DNA from 4 places in the Aliiglaciecola aliphaticivorans genome. Region 2 is predicted to be linked to each of the others. Evidence: predicted binding sites of a transcription regulator. Region 2 holds the regulator's gene; each other region holds the start of a gene.
What was found. Region 2 encodes sigma-54, which starts transcription at its own class of promoters, with help from an activator protein. Its sites were predicted from a motif close to GTTGGCACGNNNNTNGNNT; they were not measured.

Region 1 (4,220 bases), on a different contig from region 2:
CGGACGGCGTTTTTAAAACAACGGGCTCTCCCGTTTCCATATCATGCACCAAGTAAACATGACTGCGAGCGGAGTAATGGAGTTGCCGAATGACGTTAAACCCATCTATTTGTACACCAGGTTGTAAAGGTGGCGGTAGGGGCATCTGTTCAACTAAATCACTAACTGGGCTGGTGCTTTGATGGTTTAGCCCTTGTATTTGCAGGAGTTGCATTGTGATATTGTCGTCGCTACCTTTTTCTAGAACCTGCTTCCCTAAACATTCTGCCAGCGCATCATTAACGACAGATTGTTTATTTAGCTGGGCCAATAAAGTACTGGCGTCAATAAAATCATGAAAACCATCAGTGGATAGTAGTAGTGTATCCCCCTCTAACAGGGCAATTTGCTGGTAATCAATTTCAACAATATCGCCCATACCCAAGGCACGGCTGAGATAACTTTTGCCGGCAGCTGCGATTTGGCGATGGTCATTGGTTAACTGTTGTATGCTCCCTTGACGGCACAAATAAATTCGTGAATCTCCCACATGGAACAGGTGCGCGTAAGTGCCTTTAATTACCACTGCAGCAAAAGTACACACATATCCTTTGTCGGGATCGTATCGGTATTCACTTTGTTTACTATGGGCAAACAACCACGCATTTATGGAAGTGATAACGCGTTTAGCAGAGGTTTCTACTGACCACGCATCCGAGGTCGAATAGTAATCGTGAAGAAAACTATTCACCGCTGCCTGGCTGGCGATATGGCTTACTTGACTGCTACTTATACCATCAGCCAAAGCCGCAGCAAATCCATTTAATTGGGCTTGCATTGGCGTGGGTGCAGCAAAGCCACAAAAATCCTGATTGTTAACTTTTCGGCCAGCACTTGAGTACTGGCCGGTAACAATTTTAGTTGCTTGCATTTGGTGCAACAGTGCCAGACGCAATGGTTTCTGGAGAAACTTGAGCTACTTTTCGTTTCGAGCCAGTGCGAACATGAGTGGTATATAGTGTTAATCCAGTGAAGGCTAAACCACCGACAAGATTTCCTAATGCGGTTGGAATTTCATTCCAAATAAAGTAATCAACAACTGAAAATTCACCACCTAAAATCAGGCTGAATGGGAACAAAAACATGTTCACTACTGAATGCTCGAATCCCATAAAGAAGAACAAAAAGATCGGCATCCACATGGCGATTACCTTACCGCTTACATGAGTCGAAATCATTGCGCCCACTACGCCTAGAGATACCATCCAGTTACACAACATACCGCGAATAAATATAGTGAACCAACCCGCAGTACCATATTCAGCATAGCCTAGCGTTCTAGCTTCACCAATTGACGCTACTTTTTTACCGATGGCCCCTGGGTCAACATTAAAACCGTAGGTAAAAATAAATGCCATCATAAATGCAACGGTTAAAGCACCACCAAAGTTACCTAAAAATACCAATCCCCAATTACGTAATATGCCTTTTATGGTGACGCCAGGACGTTTATCGAGCCATGCTAATGGACATAAAACAAACACGCCGGTTAACAAATCAAACCCCATTAGATACAGCATGCAGAAGCCTACTGGGAATAAAATCGCGCCTAAAAGAAACATACCTGTTTGCACTGCAATAGTTATTGCAAATACCGCTGCTAAAGCGAGTATTGCGCCAGCCATATAACCGCGAATAAGCGTATCGCGAGTGGACATAAATATTTTTGATTCGCCTGCATCGACCATTTTAGTGACGAATTCTGCTGGAAGTAAATAAGCCATAAGTACCCTCGTAAAATTAGTGTTCAAATTTAATTGTTGTTTCTCATGCCAATACATCTGGCTTGTCGTTTTCTACAGGCAAAAAAAAACGTTCAAATTCCTATACAGTGCATAGGAAGTTGAACGCCTTTGTTCGAATATTGTGACCGTAGACTCTTCGTTGAGTTACATTTTATTAAAAGCAAAAAATACGCCAAGAAATAAATCTATGTAAATCAATTCTTTAGTTTTCTGAGACCCTGAGGGTTGAGTGTTATTGGTGCAATCACTCCCTGTTTTAAATCAAAGATCCACAAAAGACTATTAATCAAGATGAGTAAAAAGCAAACACAATCTAGGTCGTTTATTGCGCCATTTAATTACTTTTAGGTAACAGCAAATTGCTGAAAATGAAGCTTCCTAACTAATCCAATAACCATTTCATGGTGGGTAAATCTTCTCCATTTCGACACTTTTCGATGGCAGAGGGTAAGCGAGTTGCAGCATTGTACATGTAACCACTGAGTTGTTTGTTTGCGACAAATGGGCGCAAAAGTCGCTCGGCAGTTTCGAGGCTGATGCAAGCATCGGTTAATCTATCTACATCTCGATACATGTAGGCTAGAATCAAATGGGAAAATGCCCAGGTAGAATATTGGGAAGGTTCGGGTTTAGCTTCTGCCAAGCGCTTTTGCTCTGCAACTATATCAATTTGTTGGGAAATCGCTTGTTCAAAGTCACCCATTTCCGCCAACAATTGTGATTTTGCTTCGCGCATTTGCATGGCAAGACGGGTAATAGAAGCATCACCTTCTTGCAAGGTTTTCAGCTTTTCTGTGGTTGCTGTGGCTTTATCCAAAAATTCTACCGACTGCTTTTGGTCATGTAAATTTGCTGCTGCTCCATAGGCGATGTAATTTGTCCAAGACAATAAATAGAGCAACATAGGGTCGTTGGGCTGATTAGCTTCCAGTGCGCTTAGCCGACGGTCCGCTTCACGAAAATATTGAATTGCTTCAACATTATTCCTGTCAATAAAATCGGCCATGGCCAACCAATAGAAGCTGTAGGCTTGGTCTTGCTTTGCAATTGCACGTTTTTGCATCGCCTTAGGCCATTGTTGGGTATCTTCCCTTAATCGATTGGCATTTTCCCGTAAGTATTGAGAATCACCAGCCTGATCTGCCCTTTCTAAATCGGTATATAGCAAACTTCGTTGGGCCAGATACCAAAGTTCACTTCTTTTGGGATGAGGGACTGATTCCAGTATTTTTCGGCCTTGTGCAATAGTCTGCTGTGCAGCTACTAAATCACTATCATCGTGAACTAAAATCATCCCTTGTGCTGCCATCAACTCTACTTTCGTGGCTTTTACATCGGGTAAGTTGGGCGCCGACGACAGCAGTTCATCCAACATCACTTGGGCTGTAGATAAGTTAGCGCGAGAAATAGTCACATCACCCAAGTTAGGTTCGGCTGGCACGCCAAAAATACGCGCTAAACGAATATATCCTTGCGCCGTTTCAAGTTTGAGCTCAGCTGATGCATTTGCCTGTTTACTCAGGTTAGCCAGATATTGTTGTCCTCTATGGGCCAAGTCAGCACGAATGCTGGTGTTTCCAGCCACGCGTTTTAAATTATCGTACAAATCAAAAATTTGGTACTTTGCCAATGCTCTAACGTCATCGAATCGAGCTTGCGCCTGCACTAAATTTTGTTCGGCACGTTGATATTGATATATTGAGGTTCCCAACGCTGATAAAATTGCCACCAGTGCCAGTCCTGCAATCATTGACGCTTTAGTATGACGCTTAATAAACTTGCTAAATTTATAGGTGTTCGAAGTGGAGTAGGCGGTTACTGGGAATTGCTGTAAGTAGTTTTCTAGTTCGACTATTAACGCATTTACTGTTTGAAAACGGTGCTGTGGTAGCGCGGCTGTTGCTTGATTAATGATTGCTTGCAGTTCTTTTGGGATGCTGCGTTGTTTAAAAATAGCTTCCAGCAATTTACCTAAAGAATAGATATCAACTAAGGTGTTATTACCGTCACCTGTTGCACGTTCAGGAGCGGCAAAGCCTGGGGTAAAACTCATACTTGCTAACGAACTTGAAGCGTCAACATTGTCACTTCGAGTCGATGTAGGTTTGGCGATACCAAAATCAATTAATTTTACTTCACCAGCTTTATCAACCAGTACGTTAGAGGGAGTAATATCTCGATGAATGATCAGGTTTTGGTGCGCATAACGAACTGCTTCACAAGCTTTTATCAATAGTTGAATGCGTGTCGAATCGCTTAAGTTTTGTTGTTCGCACCACTTGGTTAGCGGCAACCCGTCAATATATTCCATCATAAAATACGGCATTTTTTGCGGTGTTTGTCCACCGTCGTAAAGTCTGGCTATATTGGGATGGTTGAGTTGCGCTAGGGTTTGTCTTTCCCGTTCAAATCGTTCGATCAGTTTCTCAGGTAACG
Region 2 (4,220 bases):
GACGATAACGATTTGTTTTTCGAAGCGGTTCATCGGTTTAACTCTCGGTGTCTAATTTGCACATCAGGGTGAGAAGCTGAAAATGTTTTTGCTAATGACTCGGCAACATAAACTGAGCGATGTTGTCCACCGGTGCAGCCTATTGCGACTGTTACGTAACTACGATTATTTCTTTCTAAATGAGGAAGCCAGGTCGATATGAGGTTTTGAATTTGCCAAATAAATTTCGTTACTATTGGCTGGGAACCTAAAAATATCTCTACTGGTGAATCTAAACCCGTCAAATGTTTCAAATCGGGTTCCCAATGGGGGTTAGGCAAAAAACGTGCATCAAATACGTAGTCTGCATCTTTGGGTATGCCATATTTGAATCCAAAAGACTCAAATACTAAAACCAGCCTAGAACTCTTTTTGCCTAATATTCGTTCTCGCACTAACTCCGCTAATTGGTGAACTGAAAGCTTGTCAGTATCTAAATATAAGTCAGCACGTTCTGCGATAGGAGCTAATAATTGACCTTCCGCTTGAATCGCATCTGAAAGGGATTTGTTTTGACGTGACAGCGGGTGCAGTCTGCGGGTTTCGCTGAAACGTTTAATTAGCATGTCATCACTGGCATCTAAATAAACGATGGTCATATCCCAGTTTGCTGGCAAATAATCAAGAATTTCGACTAGTTCACCAGATACCTTAGGAAGGTTTCTCACATCGATACTGACGGCTACTTGATCATACTCATCCATCACCGTATGGGTCAGGGTGGGCAGAAGATTAACTGGAATATTATCAACACAATAATAACCTAAATCTTCTAAAGAGCGCAGTGCAATAGACTTTCCTGAGCCAGAACGACCACTAATAATAATCAGCTTCATGCAACGATTGCCTCATATAACTGGCTATTGTCTTGTGCGCTGCGGATACGTTTAAGAATCTCTTTGTCACTTAACTTTGTTGCTATGGTTGCTAAGGTTTGCAGATGGCCTGCAGCTTTATCTTCAGGTACTAAAATAGCAAAAAATATATCGACAGGGCAGTTATCTATGGCGTCAAAGTTGATGGAAGGATCACTGGTGATTAATATGGCAACGACGTCTTTTAAGCCGGCTAATCTGCCATGGGGTAAGGCAATACCATTACCGATTCCTGTACTACCCATTTTTTCGCGATTTACCAAACTATTTAAAATGGTAGTCTGATCAATACCGTCAATCTTTTCTGCCGCTATCAGGCTGATAGTTTCAAGAATTCGTTTTTTACTTGTCCCCTGAACTGCACAACTTGTGCAGTCAGAGGAAAGGATGTCTTTAATTTCCATTAAATAATCTAATATAGGTTAATGACGTTTGATTTTTTCCTTGTGCTTGATCACCTGTCGATCAAGCTTATCGATTAATCCGTCAATGGCTGCGTACATATCGTTATGTTCTGAGGTTGCAAACACTTCCCCTCCGCTAAGATGAACTGTCGCTTCAGCCTTTTGATTAAGCTTTTCGACATTGAGAATGACATGGACATTGTTGATGTGATCAAAATGCCTTTCTAACTTTGTAAATTTGTTGTCTACGTAATCTCGCAATGAATCTGTAATTTCTACATGATGGCCAGTAAGGTTAATTTGCATAATTAGCGTATTCCTTCTGTTGTCGAGCCTACAGCAGGCTCTTGCGTTGGTTAGACGGTGGGATCGATAAAGACTCCCGGTATTTTGCTATGGTTCTACGGGCAACCTTTATGCCTTGGTCGGCCAGTAGATCAGCAATCTTACTATCACTAAGCGGCTTCGTTGGAAGCTCGGCAGCAATAAGTTTTTTAATGAGCGCGCGAATCGCCGTGGAAGAACACTCTCCGCCAGAATCTGTTGCCACATGGCTGGAGAAGAAGTACTTCAGCTCGTATATCCCTCTTGGTGTATGCATATATTTTTGTGTAGTAACACGGGAAATGGTTGATTCATGCATATCCACCATTTCTGCGACATCATTTAACACCATTGGTTTCATCATTTCCGGTCCATGCTCGAAAAATCCGACTTGCTGTTGAACAATACAGTTGGCTACTTTTAGTAGCGTATCATTTCTACTTTCAAGGCTTTTGATAAACCATTTGGCTTCTTGCATATGTGAACGAATAAACTGGCTGTCACTGGTGTTTTTAGCGTTGCGGCTCATAGCTGCATACTGCTGATTCACATTCAGTTTAGGCAAGCTATCGGGATTTAACTCTACTTGCCAACGTCCATTTTTCTTCATTACAGAAACATCAGGAATGACGTACTCTGAATCACTAATTATTAACGCGCTGCCTGGGCGAGGGTTCAAGGTTTGCAATAAGCGCATGGCCTCACGTAATTCATCTTCTTTTAAGCGCGTTTTACGCATTAGTGTTCGGTAGTCTTTGCTACCCAACAGGTCTGCATATTCACTGATCAATAATTTAGCTTCATTCAACCATGGCGTATCAGGCGCAAATTGATTCATTTGCACCATTAGACACTCTTGGGGAGTTCTTGAACCGGAACCAATAGGATCGAACATTTGAATGCGTTTTAAAACACATTCAACTTCATCTAGCTCTACATCTTCGTGGTCGAGACTTGCAAGCACATCTTCAGTGCTAATGGTGAGATATCCAGATTCATCGATTGAGTCGATGATTGCAATGGCGATGGCGTTATCAACTTCTGAAAAAGGGGTCAGCCGCATCTGCCATAACAAATGATCTTGTATGTTTTCACTGGTTTCGCCTTGGAAAACTTGATCATCATCCCCGCCGCTACCACCACTAATAGATGCGGGTGCTGAAGATGCACTGATATATTCATCCCAGGTACTATCTATGGGTAATTCGTCTGGTATATCCGCTTTTTCTAACGCTTCGTTAGTGTCAATGGAATCTGAACTTGCGGAAACGGTTTCTTCAGTGAATTTATCATTACTATCTGCTAGAGCGGAATCCCCAGTGGGGACATCAGAACCATCCTCTACTTCCAAAAGGGGGTTGGATTCTAACGCTTCCTGTATTTCTTGTTGTAAATCCAGCGTTGACAACTGCAATAGACGTATCGCCTGCTGCAATTGAGGCGTCATTGTTAGTTGCTGACTAAATTTTAATTGTAACGAGGGTTTCATTTAGTTTTTTTATTCTTACTTGTTTAGCCACAAAGCTTTGGTTAAAAACAACATACCTGTACTATAGCTTGAATTGCTCGCCAAGGTATACATCTCTGACTTGTTGATTATTTAAAACTTCTTCTGCAGTACCAGAAGCTATTAATTCACCATGACTCACAATATACGCTTTTTCACACACGTCTAGGGTTTCACGTACATTGTGATCCGTTATTAATACTCCAATACCTCTGTCACGCAAGTGTTGAATTATTTTTTTTATGTCATTCACCGAAATAGGGTCTACTCCAGCGAAAGGCTCATCCAATAGGATAAATTCTGGTGCGGCAGCTAACGCCCGTGCTATTTCTACTCTTCGACGTTCGCCCCCAGATAAACTCATGCCAAGGCTATTGCGAATGTGATTTATATTAAACTCATCGAGTAATGCATCAGCTTGCTCTTCGCGCTGGTCAGAACTCAATTCCTTTCGGGTTTGCAAAATTGCCATAATATTTTGGTAAACGGTCAGTTTACGAAATATAGATGATTCTTGGGGAAGATACCCAATTCCTTTTCTAGCCCGAATGTGCATGGGCTGCAATGTCAACGCTGTTTGGTCAATAAAAATATCGCCTTTGTCTAAAGGTACTAGCCCAACAATCATATAAAACGTGGTTGTTTTACCTGCACCATTAGGACCCAACAAACCAACAATTTGTCCAGTAGACACTTCCAAACTAACATCACGAACTACCTGTCGAGATTTATATGATTTAGCTAAATTGGTTGCTTTTAATGTTGCCATTAAGGTTGTTCATCCTGCAACTTGTTAATGTCTTGCTGTTCTGAATTTTTGGATTCTTCGTTTGCACTTTCGTCCTGACGTTTACGAATACTTTCAGGTTGAAAAATAGCCGTAACACCACCTTCTGCATTGCTGTCACTTTCAGCTATTAATTGTTCTAACTCCATATTGAATTGAATGGATTCACCTTTAACAAGGCTGCTATCCTGATTCAATTCAGCTGATCCAACTAAGGTTAATGTTCGATTAGACACTTGGTATTTTATTTCATTGGCAGCAGCACTAATTTTACTGCCATCATC
Region 3 (4,220 bases), on a different contig from region 2:
AATCGATCCAGTATGAAGCCGATGATGCCAATGGTGAGTACTGCAACCATTATACGAGCCAAAGATTCCGAGCTTCCGTTTTGAAACTCATCCCAGACAAACTTGCCTAGCCCAGGGTTTTGCGCCAACATTTCAGCTGCGATCAACACCATCCAACCAATACCTAACGACAGACGTAAACCCGTAAAAATCGCTGGAATTGAGGAAGGCATTACAATTTTTATTACATGTTGGATAGGATTTAGTCTTAATACCTTACTGACATTAATAAGATCCTTATCAATGCTCGATACACCAACGGCGGTGTTAATCAGAGTTGGCCATAAACAACAAAGTGCCACTGTTGCTGCAGAGGTTATAAAAGACTTGGCGAACATAGGATCATCAGACACATAAACGGCACTGACCACCATTGTTACTAACGGCAACCATGCGAGTGGAGAAATGGGTTTAAATAACTGAATCAATGGGTTGATAGCCGCGTATGAAGACTTACTTAATCCACATAGAATCCCCAAAGGAACCGCGAAAAGTGATGCCATAACAAAGCCTACCATGACCGTATAAAGGCTCGTCCAAATCTGTTGAAAGAATGTTGGAGCGCCGGTGAAGGCTCGAATTTTTGGTTGATAATTAGGGTCTTTTGCTACCCTTTCAGCATTGCGCTTATGTTGGCGCTCATAAAACGCTTCAGCTTTGCTTTGCTGGGTATAATGTTCATCTACCAATACCTTGGCCTGTTGCCAAACAGCAGTAGTACCAGGGAATTGCCCCAAAGAAGTATCAATATTTTTGGCTAATACATTCCACAGGCCAATAAACACGACCAATCCAATTACCGGCAGCATTATGGTTTTTAGCCATCCAGTTAGCTTCACTAAATCGAAGCTTGCTTCTTTCTCTGTGATCATAGGAATAGCTGCTTGTTTAGACATTTTAGTTCTCCGTCCGGTGAATTCACCTAAGCTTTAAAGCTTAGTGTCACCTTTGATTCCAATAGTAAATTTTTCCAAATAAGCATTTGGCTGAGTACCGTCATAAACAATATTATCGATGAAGTGTTTCTGAGCAGGTTTGAAGCCTGTTTCAGTAGCAAATTCAGGAAAATCTTTTGCATCCGCTTTGCCTTCAGCAATCAATGCCTTTGCAGCTTGAGCATAAATGTCTGGACGATAAACTTGCTTGGCAATGTCTTTGTACCAAGAGTCCGGTTTTTGCTCACTAATTTGGCCCCAACGACGCATTTGGGTTAAATACCAAATGGCATCACTGTAAAATGGATAAGTCGCGTTATAACGGAAGAAAACGTTGAAGTCTGGAACCTCTCGTTTGTCTCCTTTTTCATATTCAAACGTACCTACCATGCTGTTTGCAATTACCTCAGCGTCAGCACCAACATAAGCGCTTTTAGCTAATATTTTCACGGCCTCAGGACGGTTAGCATTGTTATTTTCATCTAACCAGATGGCAGCTCGAATCATAGCTTTAACCACGCGAATATGAGTATTCGGATTCTCCTCAGCCCATTTTTTGCTGACTCCAAAAACTTTCTCTGGGTTATCTTTCCAAATCTCATAGTCAGTGACTACGGGTACGCCAATACCTTTAAACACAGCCTGTTGATTCCAAGGTTCACCTACGCAGTAACCTTCGATTGTGCCAGCTTCCATAGTGGCTGGCATTTGAGGGGGTGGAGTCACTGACAACAACGCATCTGCATTTATTTGTCCGCTAGTATCATCTTTGTGTGGTGCATAGTAACCAGGATGGATGTTACCCGCAGCTAACCAATAGCGAAGCTCATAATTGTGAGTAGATACTGGAAACACCATTCCCATCTTGAAAGGTTTACCTTGGTCTTTAAAACTGTCAATTACCGGTTTTAACGCATCGGCTTTTATCGGGTGTACTGGTTTTCCATTTTCATGGGGAATATGGGTTTTCATTTGACTCCAAATATCATTGGAGACAGTGATAGCGTTTCCGTTTAAATCCATACTGAAAGCAGTAATAATATCGGCTTGCGTTCCATAGCCTATAGTTGCACCTAATGGTTGCCCTGCTAACATATGAGCACCATCTAGCTGCCCATCGATGACTCTATCGAGTAAGACTTTCCAATTTGCCTGAGCCTCTAAAGTGACATATAGCCCCTCATCTTCAAAAAATCGTTTTTCATACGCTATGGCTAACGGCGCCATATCGGTCAATTTAATAAAACCAAACTTAAGCTCTTCTTTTTCCGGATAACCCACTTCTTGAGCATGCAAACTTGTGCTGCCAATCACTACGGCTATTGGGGCCAAAATCATAGCTTTACGCATCGACGATACCAATTTAATAACTGCATTCGACCATTTTGTTCGAGACATAATCCACTCCGAATTTTTTCCAAAAAAAAACCCACGTCAACTCCAAAAACTTGAAGTTCACGTGGGCTACTTTGCCGTATCAAATAACTGCAACTTTGCAGACAAATGATATTATGTTAGATGGACAACGCTTAGATTATTATTTTTGCTTTAAGCCTTTGTCTCGAGCGTTATAAAGCACGACTAATGCCAACTTTTATTATCGTTAAATATCAACAACTTAAGATGAATCACTAATGGCATCTCACTATTTGAAAACCATTGTAGTGCAATTTGCACTTTGAAATTGCCTCATAAAAGTGCTCTTCCAGCATTTTCAGGGCTCTTATCTAAGGGTAATCATTAACCTAACTTTGCTAACAATGGGGAAATTTGACGATAAATATCACTGCGATAGATCCCTTCTATACATCCTGTGGTTTCGGTATTGTCGGGAATTTGACCACTATCTTGCATTTTTTGTAACAACCATTGACCATACTCAACGTCTGGATTATTGACGTCTTTGCCATCAACAGTAGTAGCAAATTGATTGTAAGAAGGGACTGAGCGCGGGGAAAGGGTTGCTTGCGTTAAGCAACTTCCTAATAAAGAGGGGGTAATGATCTCTAAAGGTTCACCTAAGAAGCCTTCCTGACTCATCATTACCGCGGTTTCAAAACGATTAGGTACTGAGTCCAACCAATTACAAGCTTGCTTGAGAGCCGCGCAAATTGCTAAAACAGTATTTGGATTGGTTTCTGCAAATGACGCCAAAAAGCCTAACACTTTTTCTGGCGAGTCTTGCCATATGTCAGATGAGGTCACCACAGTAACGCCGCAACTACCGCGAACGGCCTTGGCATTCCACGGCCCACCAACACAAAATCCATCGATATCACCACTTAACATAGAATCGACCATATTAATTGGTGGTACAACACTGATATTTACATCGTCAAATGTGATTCCGCCACTCAACAACCAATCTTTGAGTTGATAGTGATGACAACTGTAAGGAAATACCGTAGCAAATGAAAGTTTGGTTTGATTGTGCTGGGTTCGATAGTCGATAACGTTTTTGAGAAGTTTAGCATCAAGGGGAAAGTCTAACTGAAAAATTTTATTGACCGACAATAGCTCTTTAATCAGGGGTTCAGATAAGGTAATGCCATTACCATTTTGACTTAACACCATAGGTGTCAAAACATGGATAGGTGCAACGCCCAATCCTAACGTACTGGCAATGGGCATAGGGGCAAGCATCTGTGCAGCATCTAAAACACCAGCATGTAACTTGTCTCGCAAGGTCGCCCAGGAATTTTGTTTCTGTAGAGTTACGTCTAAACCCCAGTGTTCAAAATATCCTAAATTTTTTGCAACCACAAAAGGGGCGCAATCAGTAAGAGGGCTAAATCCTAACGTTAATTGTGTTTTTTCAGGTTTCATCATGTTTTGTATTACAACTTACAACGAATTAAACATCGATATTATGGTTTTGGCCACATCATCTAACTTTTGACCAGTATCCATAGCCGTTTTTCGCATAGTATGGAATGCCTGGTCTTCACTGATATTTTTATTTTTCATTAGTATTCGTTTAGCCTGATCAATATTCTTTCGAGAATTTAGTTGCTGTTTGGTATCGCTTAACTCAGTTTTCAATTTTTGAAATTCGCGAAACCTAGCAACAGCAGCATCTAATATGGGTTTTACCCGATGAGGTTCAAGATCACCCACTACATAAGCACTAACCCCAGATTCAATACTTTGATTGATAGTGTCTGTATCTTCTTCGCTAGAAAACATAACCACAGGTTTGGGGTCAATATTTTTGATCGTATGCAAACTTTCCAGAATATCCCGACT
Region 4 (4,220 bases), on a different contig from region 2:
AATTAGAGGGGTAGCCCATGTTCGGGGGCAAACAATCTCAGTGATCGACTTAAGCATGGCTACTGGCGGGAAAAAAATCGAAAATATCGCCAATGCGTTTATCATTATTGCTGAATATAATCGTTCTGTGCAGGGCTTTTTAGTCGGTTCCGTTGAGCGGATTATCAATACCAATTGGGATGCTATTATGCCACCTCCCCAAGGTACCGGAAGAGCGAGTTATTTAACCGCAGTAACCGAAGTCGATGGTGAGTTAATTGAAATTCTTGATGTGGAAAAAATTCTAAACGAAATATCGCCTTTGAAAACCGAAGTGAGTGAAGATTTAGCGGCTAATTTAAATATGTCTGAATCCCCTGCAAATGATAAAATTATTTTTATTGCAGACGACTCTTCGGTGGCGAGAAGCCAAGTTAAGAAAGCGCTGACAGCGCTGGGTTTAAAGATAGAAATGGCTAAAAACGGACTCGAAGCCCTTAATCGTTTAAAACAAATCGCGGCAGAAACTGGTGATGTTACCGATAAAGTCGGCGTCCTAGTGTCTGACATAGAAATGCCGGAAATGGATGGTTATACCCTTACTGCAGAGATTAAGCACACGCCAGAGTTGAGTAAACTTAAGGTCGTTTTGCACACCTCCTTAAGTGGTGTTTTTAATCAAGCAATGGTGCAAAAAGTAGGGGCAGATGACTTTATCGCTAAATTTCATCCCGATGAGTTAGCCTCTGCGGTGCAAAAATGGTTTAACAAATAAAGCGCTTACTTTATGTTGGAATTTGATATTTGAAATTAGATCAATTAGCGCCCCATGAACTCTCGGAATTTGCGGAATTTTTAGAGCGACAATGCGGTATTGTATTAAGTGAGCAAAAAGGCTACCTAGTTTATAGTCGTCTTGGTCCTTTAGTGCGTCAGGAGAATCTGACGAGTATTTCTGAACTACTTCAGATTGCCTATAAAGGCAGTTCCGCCCAACTGCGGGAAAAAGTAGTGGACGCAATGACAACCAACGAAACCTTGTGGTTTCGTGACAAGTATCCATTCGAGATTCTATCTAAAACCCTGCTTACTAAATTGGCGAGTGTAAACCGTAAAGTTAGAATTTGGAGTGCTGCCTGTTCGTCTGGGCAAGAACCTTATTCCATTGCCATGTGTATTCAGGAGTTCAAAAGGTCTCATCCTCGTGCTTTTCCTTATGGTATTGAGATTGTTGCCACCGATATTTCAACTGAGATGCTGAAAAGAGCTAAAACAGGTAAGTTTGATAGTATTTCAATAAGCAGAGGCTTAGCCGACGAGCGTAAAAACCGTTTTTTTAAAGCCGTTGATAATAACCATATGCAACTGGATCACGAAATCGTTTCTATGGTGCATTTTAAACCGCAGAATCTGTTAAACAGTTATTCCGGCTTAGGTCGCTTTGATGTGGTTTTTTGTCGAAATGTGCTTATTTATTTCTCGTTAAGTAATAAGCGGAAAATCCTGCAACAAATTGCCGCTTGCCTGCAAAACCATGGAGCTTTATTCCTTGGCGCCTCTGAGTCTATCGCAGAGTTAAATCAATTGTTTAGTCTGGAACGCAATAATCCAGGTATCTTTTATATTAAAAAAAGCAATTGATTCAATCGGTTACACTGTTTCATCTGTTTACCTCCCTTTTATTCTAAATGTCTTGGCATAGGCCTTGCTAAATTTTTCTCAAGCGAGTTTTAAGTTGAGAACAGTATGGCAATTAGTCTTGATAAATTAACCGGCCTTCATAGTCGAGCAATGCAGGTGAGAACCGACACCATGGAAGTTATTTCTGGGAATTTAGCTAATGCTAACACCCCTGGTTATAAAGCACGTGGTGTCGATTTTCAAAAAGCCATGCAATCAGCAAATCAAGATCGTCAGCAAAATATGACCCGTACCCATGAAAAGCATTTCGAAGGAACCATGCAATCTCAAGCCAGTATTGAGTTTCGTATTCCTTTGCAGCCCGATACTGGAGACGGTAACACCGTAGAAGTACAAGCTGAGCGTAATGCTTTTTTAGAAAACGGCATGCGGTATCAAGCAAGCATACAATTTTTGAATGGCAAGATTAAAGGTATGAAAAAAGCACTAGCTGGAGGGCAAGGCGGATGAGTTTATTTAGAGTTATGGACATTGCTAGCACTGGCATGAGTGCGGAAAGCGTTCGATTGAATACTACAGCCAGTAATATTGCCAATGCCAACAGCGTTAGCAGTAGCTATGACGAAACTTACAAGGCTCGCCATCCTGTTTTTGCTGCTGAGATGCAACGAGCAACAGAGTCACAGTCACAAGGTTCAGGCGTGCAGGTGCTAGGTATAGTCGAAAGTCAAAAGCCACTGCAAATCGAATACAGTCCAGGCCACCCCATGGCAGACAGTAACGGTTATATCTATAAACCCAATGTGAATGTGGTTGAAGAAATGGCGGACATGATGTCTGCATCAAAATCTTATGAAACCAATGTTCAACTGGCAGACACTACCAAACGTATATTTAGACGTGTATTGCAACTTGGTCAGGGTCAGTAAATCACTGATTTAGTGAGGAAAGTAACGTGGAAATATCAAAAACAACAGGATTAGACTCTAACCTGTATGTGCAAGAAGAAACTGTACCAATTGATGATGGTAGTAATGAACGGTTAAGCCAGGAAGATTTTTTCTCTTTGCTCACCGAGCAATTGGCGAATCAAGATCCCACTAAACCTGTAGACAATGATCAAATGGTGTCGCAAATGACTAGTTTCAGTATTTCTGAGGGCATAGATTCATTGAATACTAAATTTACTGAGTTTGCCACTAGCATGACTTCAAACCAAGCGCTACAGGCATCAAGCCTAATCGGTCAAGATGTGTTATTGCAAGGTAATGTTGGTCATTTAAGTGATACCAGCACTGGTGTGACAGGGGTGGTGATTACCGACCAGACTACCCAAGACTTACAAATTACCATTGAATCAGCATCCGGTGAATTAATTAAAACCATTGATGCGGGTACGCAGACCGCGGGAAATATTCAATTTTCATGGGATGGTAAAGATGCAAACGGCAATGATTTGCCTGCTGGCGATTATGCTGTGTATGCACAAGGTACGCAAAACGGAGAATCGACGACTTTACCCACAGCGGTTAATAGACATGTGGATAGCGTCAGTTTTGCAAGTAACAATCAAGGTGTCATTTTAAATTTGGATGGCGAAACAAGTGTCAATTTGAGTGATGTCATTCAAATCGGTGGTTAATTAAAAATGTTAGCCCTTTAGTTTAGGAGAGAATAAACGATGTCTTTTAACATAGCATTAAGCGGTGTTTCAGCTGCTCAAAAAGATCTAGATGTCACTGCAAATAATATTGCAAACGTAAATACTGTCGGTTTTAAAGAATCGCGAGCTGAATTCGGTGACGTCTATGCTTCGTCGCTATTGGCAGCCGGCAATACAAAAGTAGGTGACGGGGTATTAACCCAAGATGTTGCTCAGCAATTTTCTCAAGGTAGTCTTCAGTTTACCAATACTGCACTGGATCTGGCGATTACTGGAAACGGATTTTTTGCCACTACTCCTGAAATAACCTCTCGTGATTTCTCATTTACGCGAGCTGGGCAGTTTAAACTTGATCAAGATAACTTTGTGGTTAACTCCAACGGTGATAATTTAATGGGCTTCCCGGTTAACGCTGACGGTACGTCTTCATCTGTGGCTTTGAGCACAACTATTCCGGTGAGAATTCCAGACTCTTCAGGCTCACCACAACAAACCACCGAAGTTTCACCTCGCTTTAATTTGCCAGCAGGTGATGATGCTAAAGATATAACCCTTTTTGATCCTGACGATCCACTTACCTATAACGCAGCTACATCTATCACCGTATACGACTCCCTGGGTGATAGCCATGTAATGACTTACTACTTTATGAAAGACTCTGCTGCAACCAATGAGTGGGTAGTCGTTAATTATGTTGATGACACTGCCATTGATACCGCAGGTGACACTGAAAACGTAGCAGGTACAGATCCGAATAATATAGCGGGTTCAGTATCATTGGGGGCAGATGCGGTTTCCGGTTTTAGAATGCAATTCAGCAGCGGCGGTGATTTTATTGGTATTCAGAATGGTGATGGTACGCCTGTTGCGACCGGCGATGTGACGACTGTTCAGTTAGGTAACCCGCCGTTGATAAACGGTTCTGATGCAACTCAGA

Region 1: the regulator sigma-54 is predicted to act here: its motif matches at 1,943-1,961, upstream of ACYVIL_RS21165 (formate/nitrite transporter family protein).
Region 3: the regulator sigma-54 is predicted to act here: its motif matches at 2,548-2,566, upstream of ACYVIL_RS07520 (CmpA/NrtA family ABC transporter substrate-binding protein).
Region 4: the regulator sigma-54 is predicted to act here: its motif matches at 1,672-1,690, upstream of flgB (flagellar basal body rod protein FlgB).

Annotation. Positions count from the first base shown of each region.
Region 1 covers NZ_BAAGTF010000094.1:90,777-94,996, reverse strand. Annotated here, with positions in the region: gene ACYVIL_RS21170 (protein kinase domain-containing protein) at 1-910, opposite strand, end outside; gene ACYVIL_RS21165 (formate/nitrite transporter family protein) at 897-1,763, opposite strand; gene ACYVIL_RS21160 (serine/threonine protein kinase) at 2,167-4,220, opposite strand, start outside.
Region 2 covers NZ_BAAGTF010000017.1:33,949-38,168, forward strand. Annotated here, with positions in the region: gene ACYVIL_RS09235 (HPr family phosphocarrier protein) at 1-33, opposite strand, end outside; gene rapZ (RNase adapter RapZ) at 30-875, opposite strand; gene ptsN (PTS IIA-like nitrogen regulatory protein PtsN) at 872-1,318, opposite strand; gene hpf (ribosome hibernation promoting factor) at 1,337-1,624, opposite strand; gene ACYVIL_RS09255 (RNA polymerase factor sigma-54) at 1,653-3,131, opposite strand; gene lptB (LPS export ABC transporter ATP-binding protein) at 3,193-3,918, opposite strand; gene lptA (lipopolysaccharide transport periplasmic protein LptA) at 3,918-4,220, opposite strand, start outside.
Region 3 covers NZ_BAAGTF010000013.1:17,177-21,396, reverse strand. Annotated here, with positions in the region: gene ACYVIL_RS07525 (ABC transporter permease) at 1-911, opposite strand, end outside; gene ACYVIL_RS07520 (CmpA/NrtA family ABC transporter substrate-binding protein) at 969-2,312, opposite strand; gene ACYVIL_RS07515 (CmpA/NrtA family ABC transporter substrate-binding protein) at 2,715-3,803, opposite strand; gene ACYVIL_RS07510 (ANTAR domain-containing response regulator) at 3,819-4,220, opposite strand, start outside.
Region 4 covers NZ_BAAGTF010000019.1:153,102-157,321, forward strand. Annotated here, with positions in the region: gene ACYVIL_RS11000 (chemotaxis protein CheV) at 1-754, shown strand, start outside; gene ACYVIL_RS11005 (CheR family methyltransferase) at 784-1,620, shown strand; gene flgB (flagellar basal body rod protein FlgB) at 1,726-2,130, shown strand; gene flgC (flagellar basal body rod protein FlgC) at 2,127-2,549, shown strand; gene ACYVIL_RS11020 (flagellar hook assembly protein FlgD) at 2,576-3,262, shown strand; gene flgE (flagellar hook protein FlgE) at 3,302-4,220, shown strand, end outside.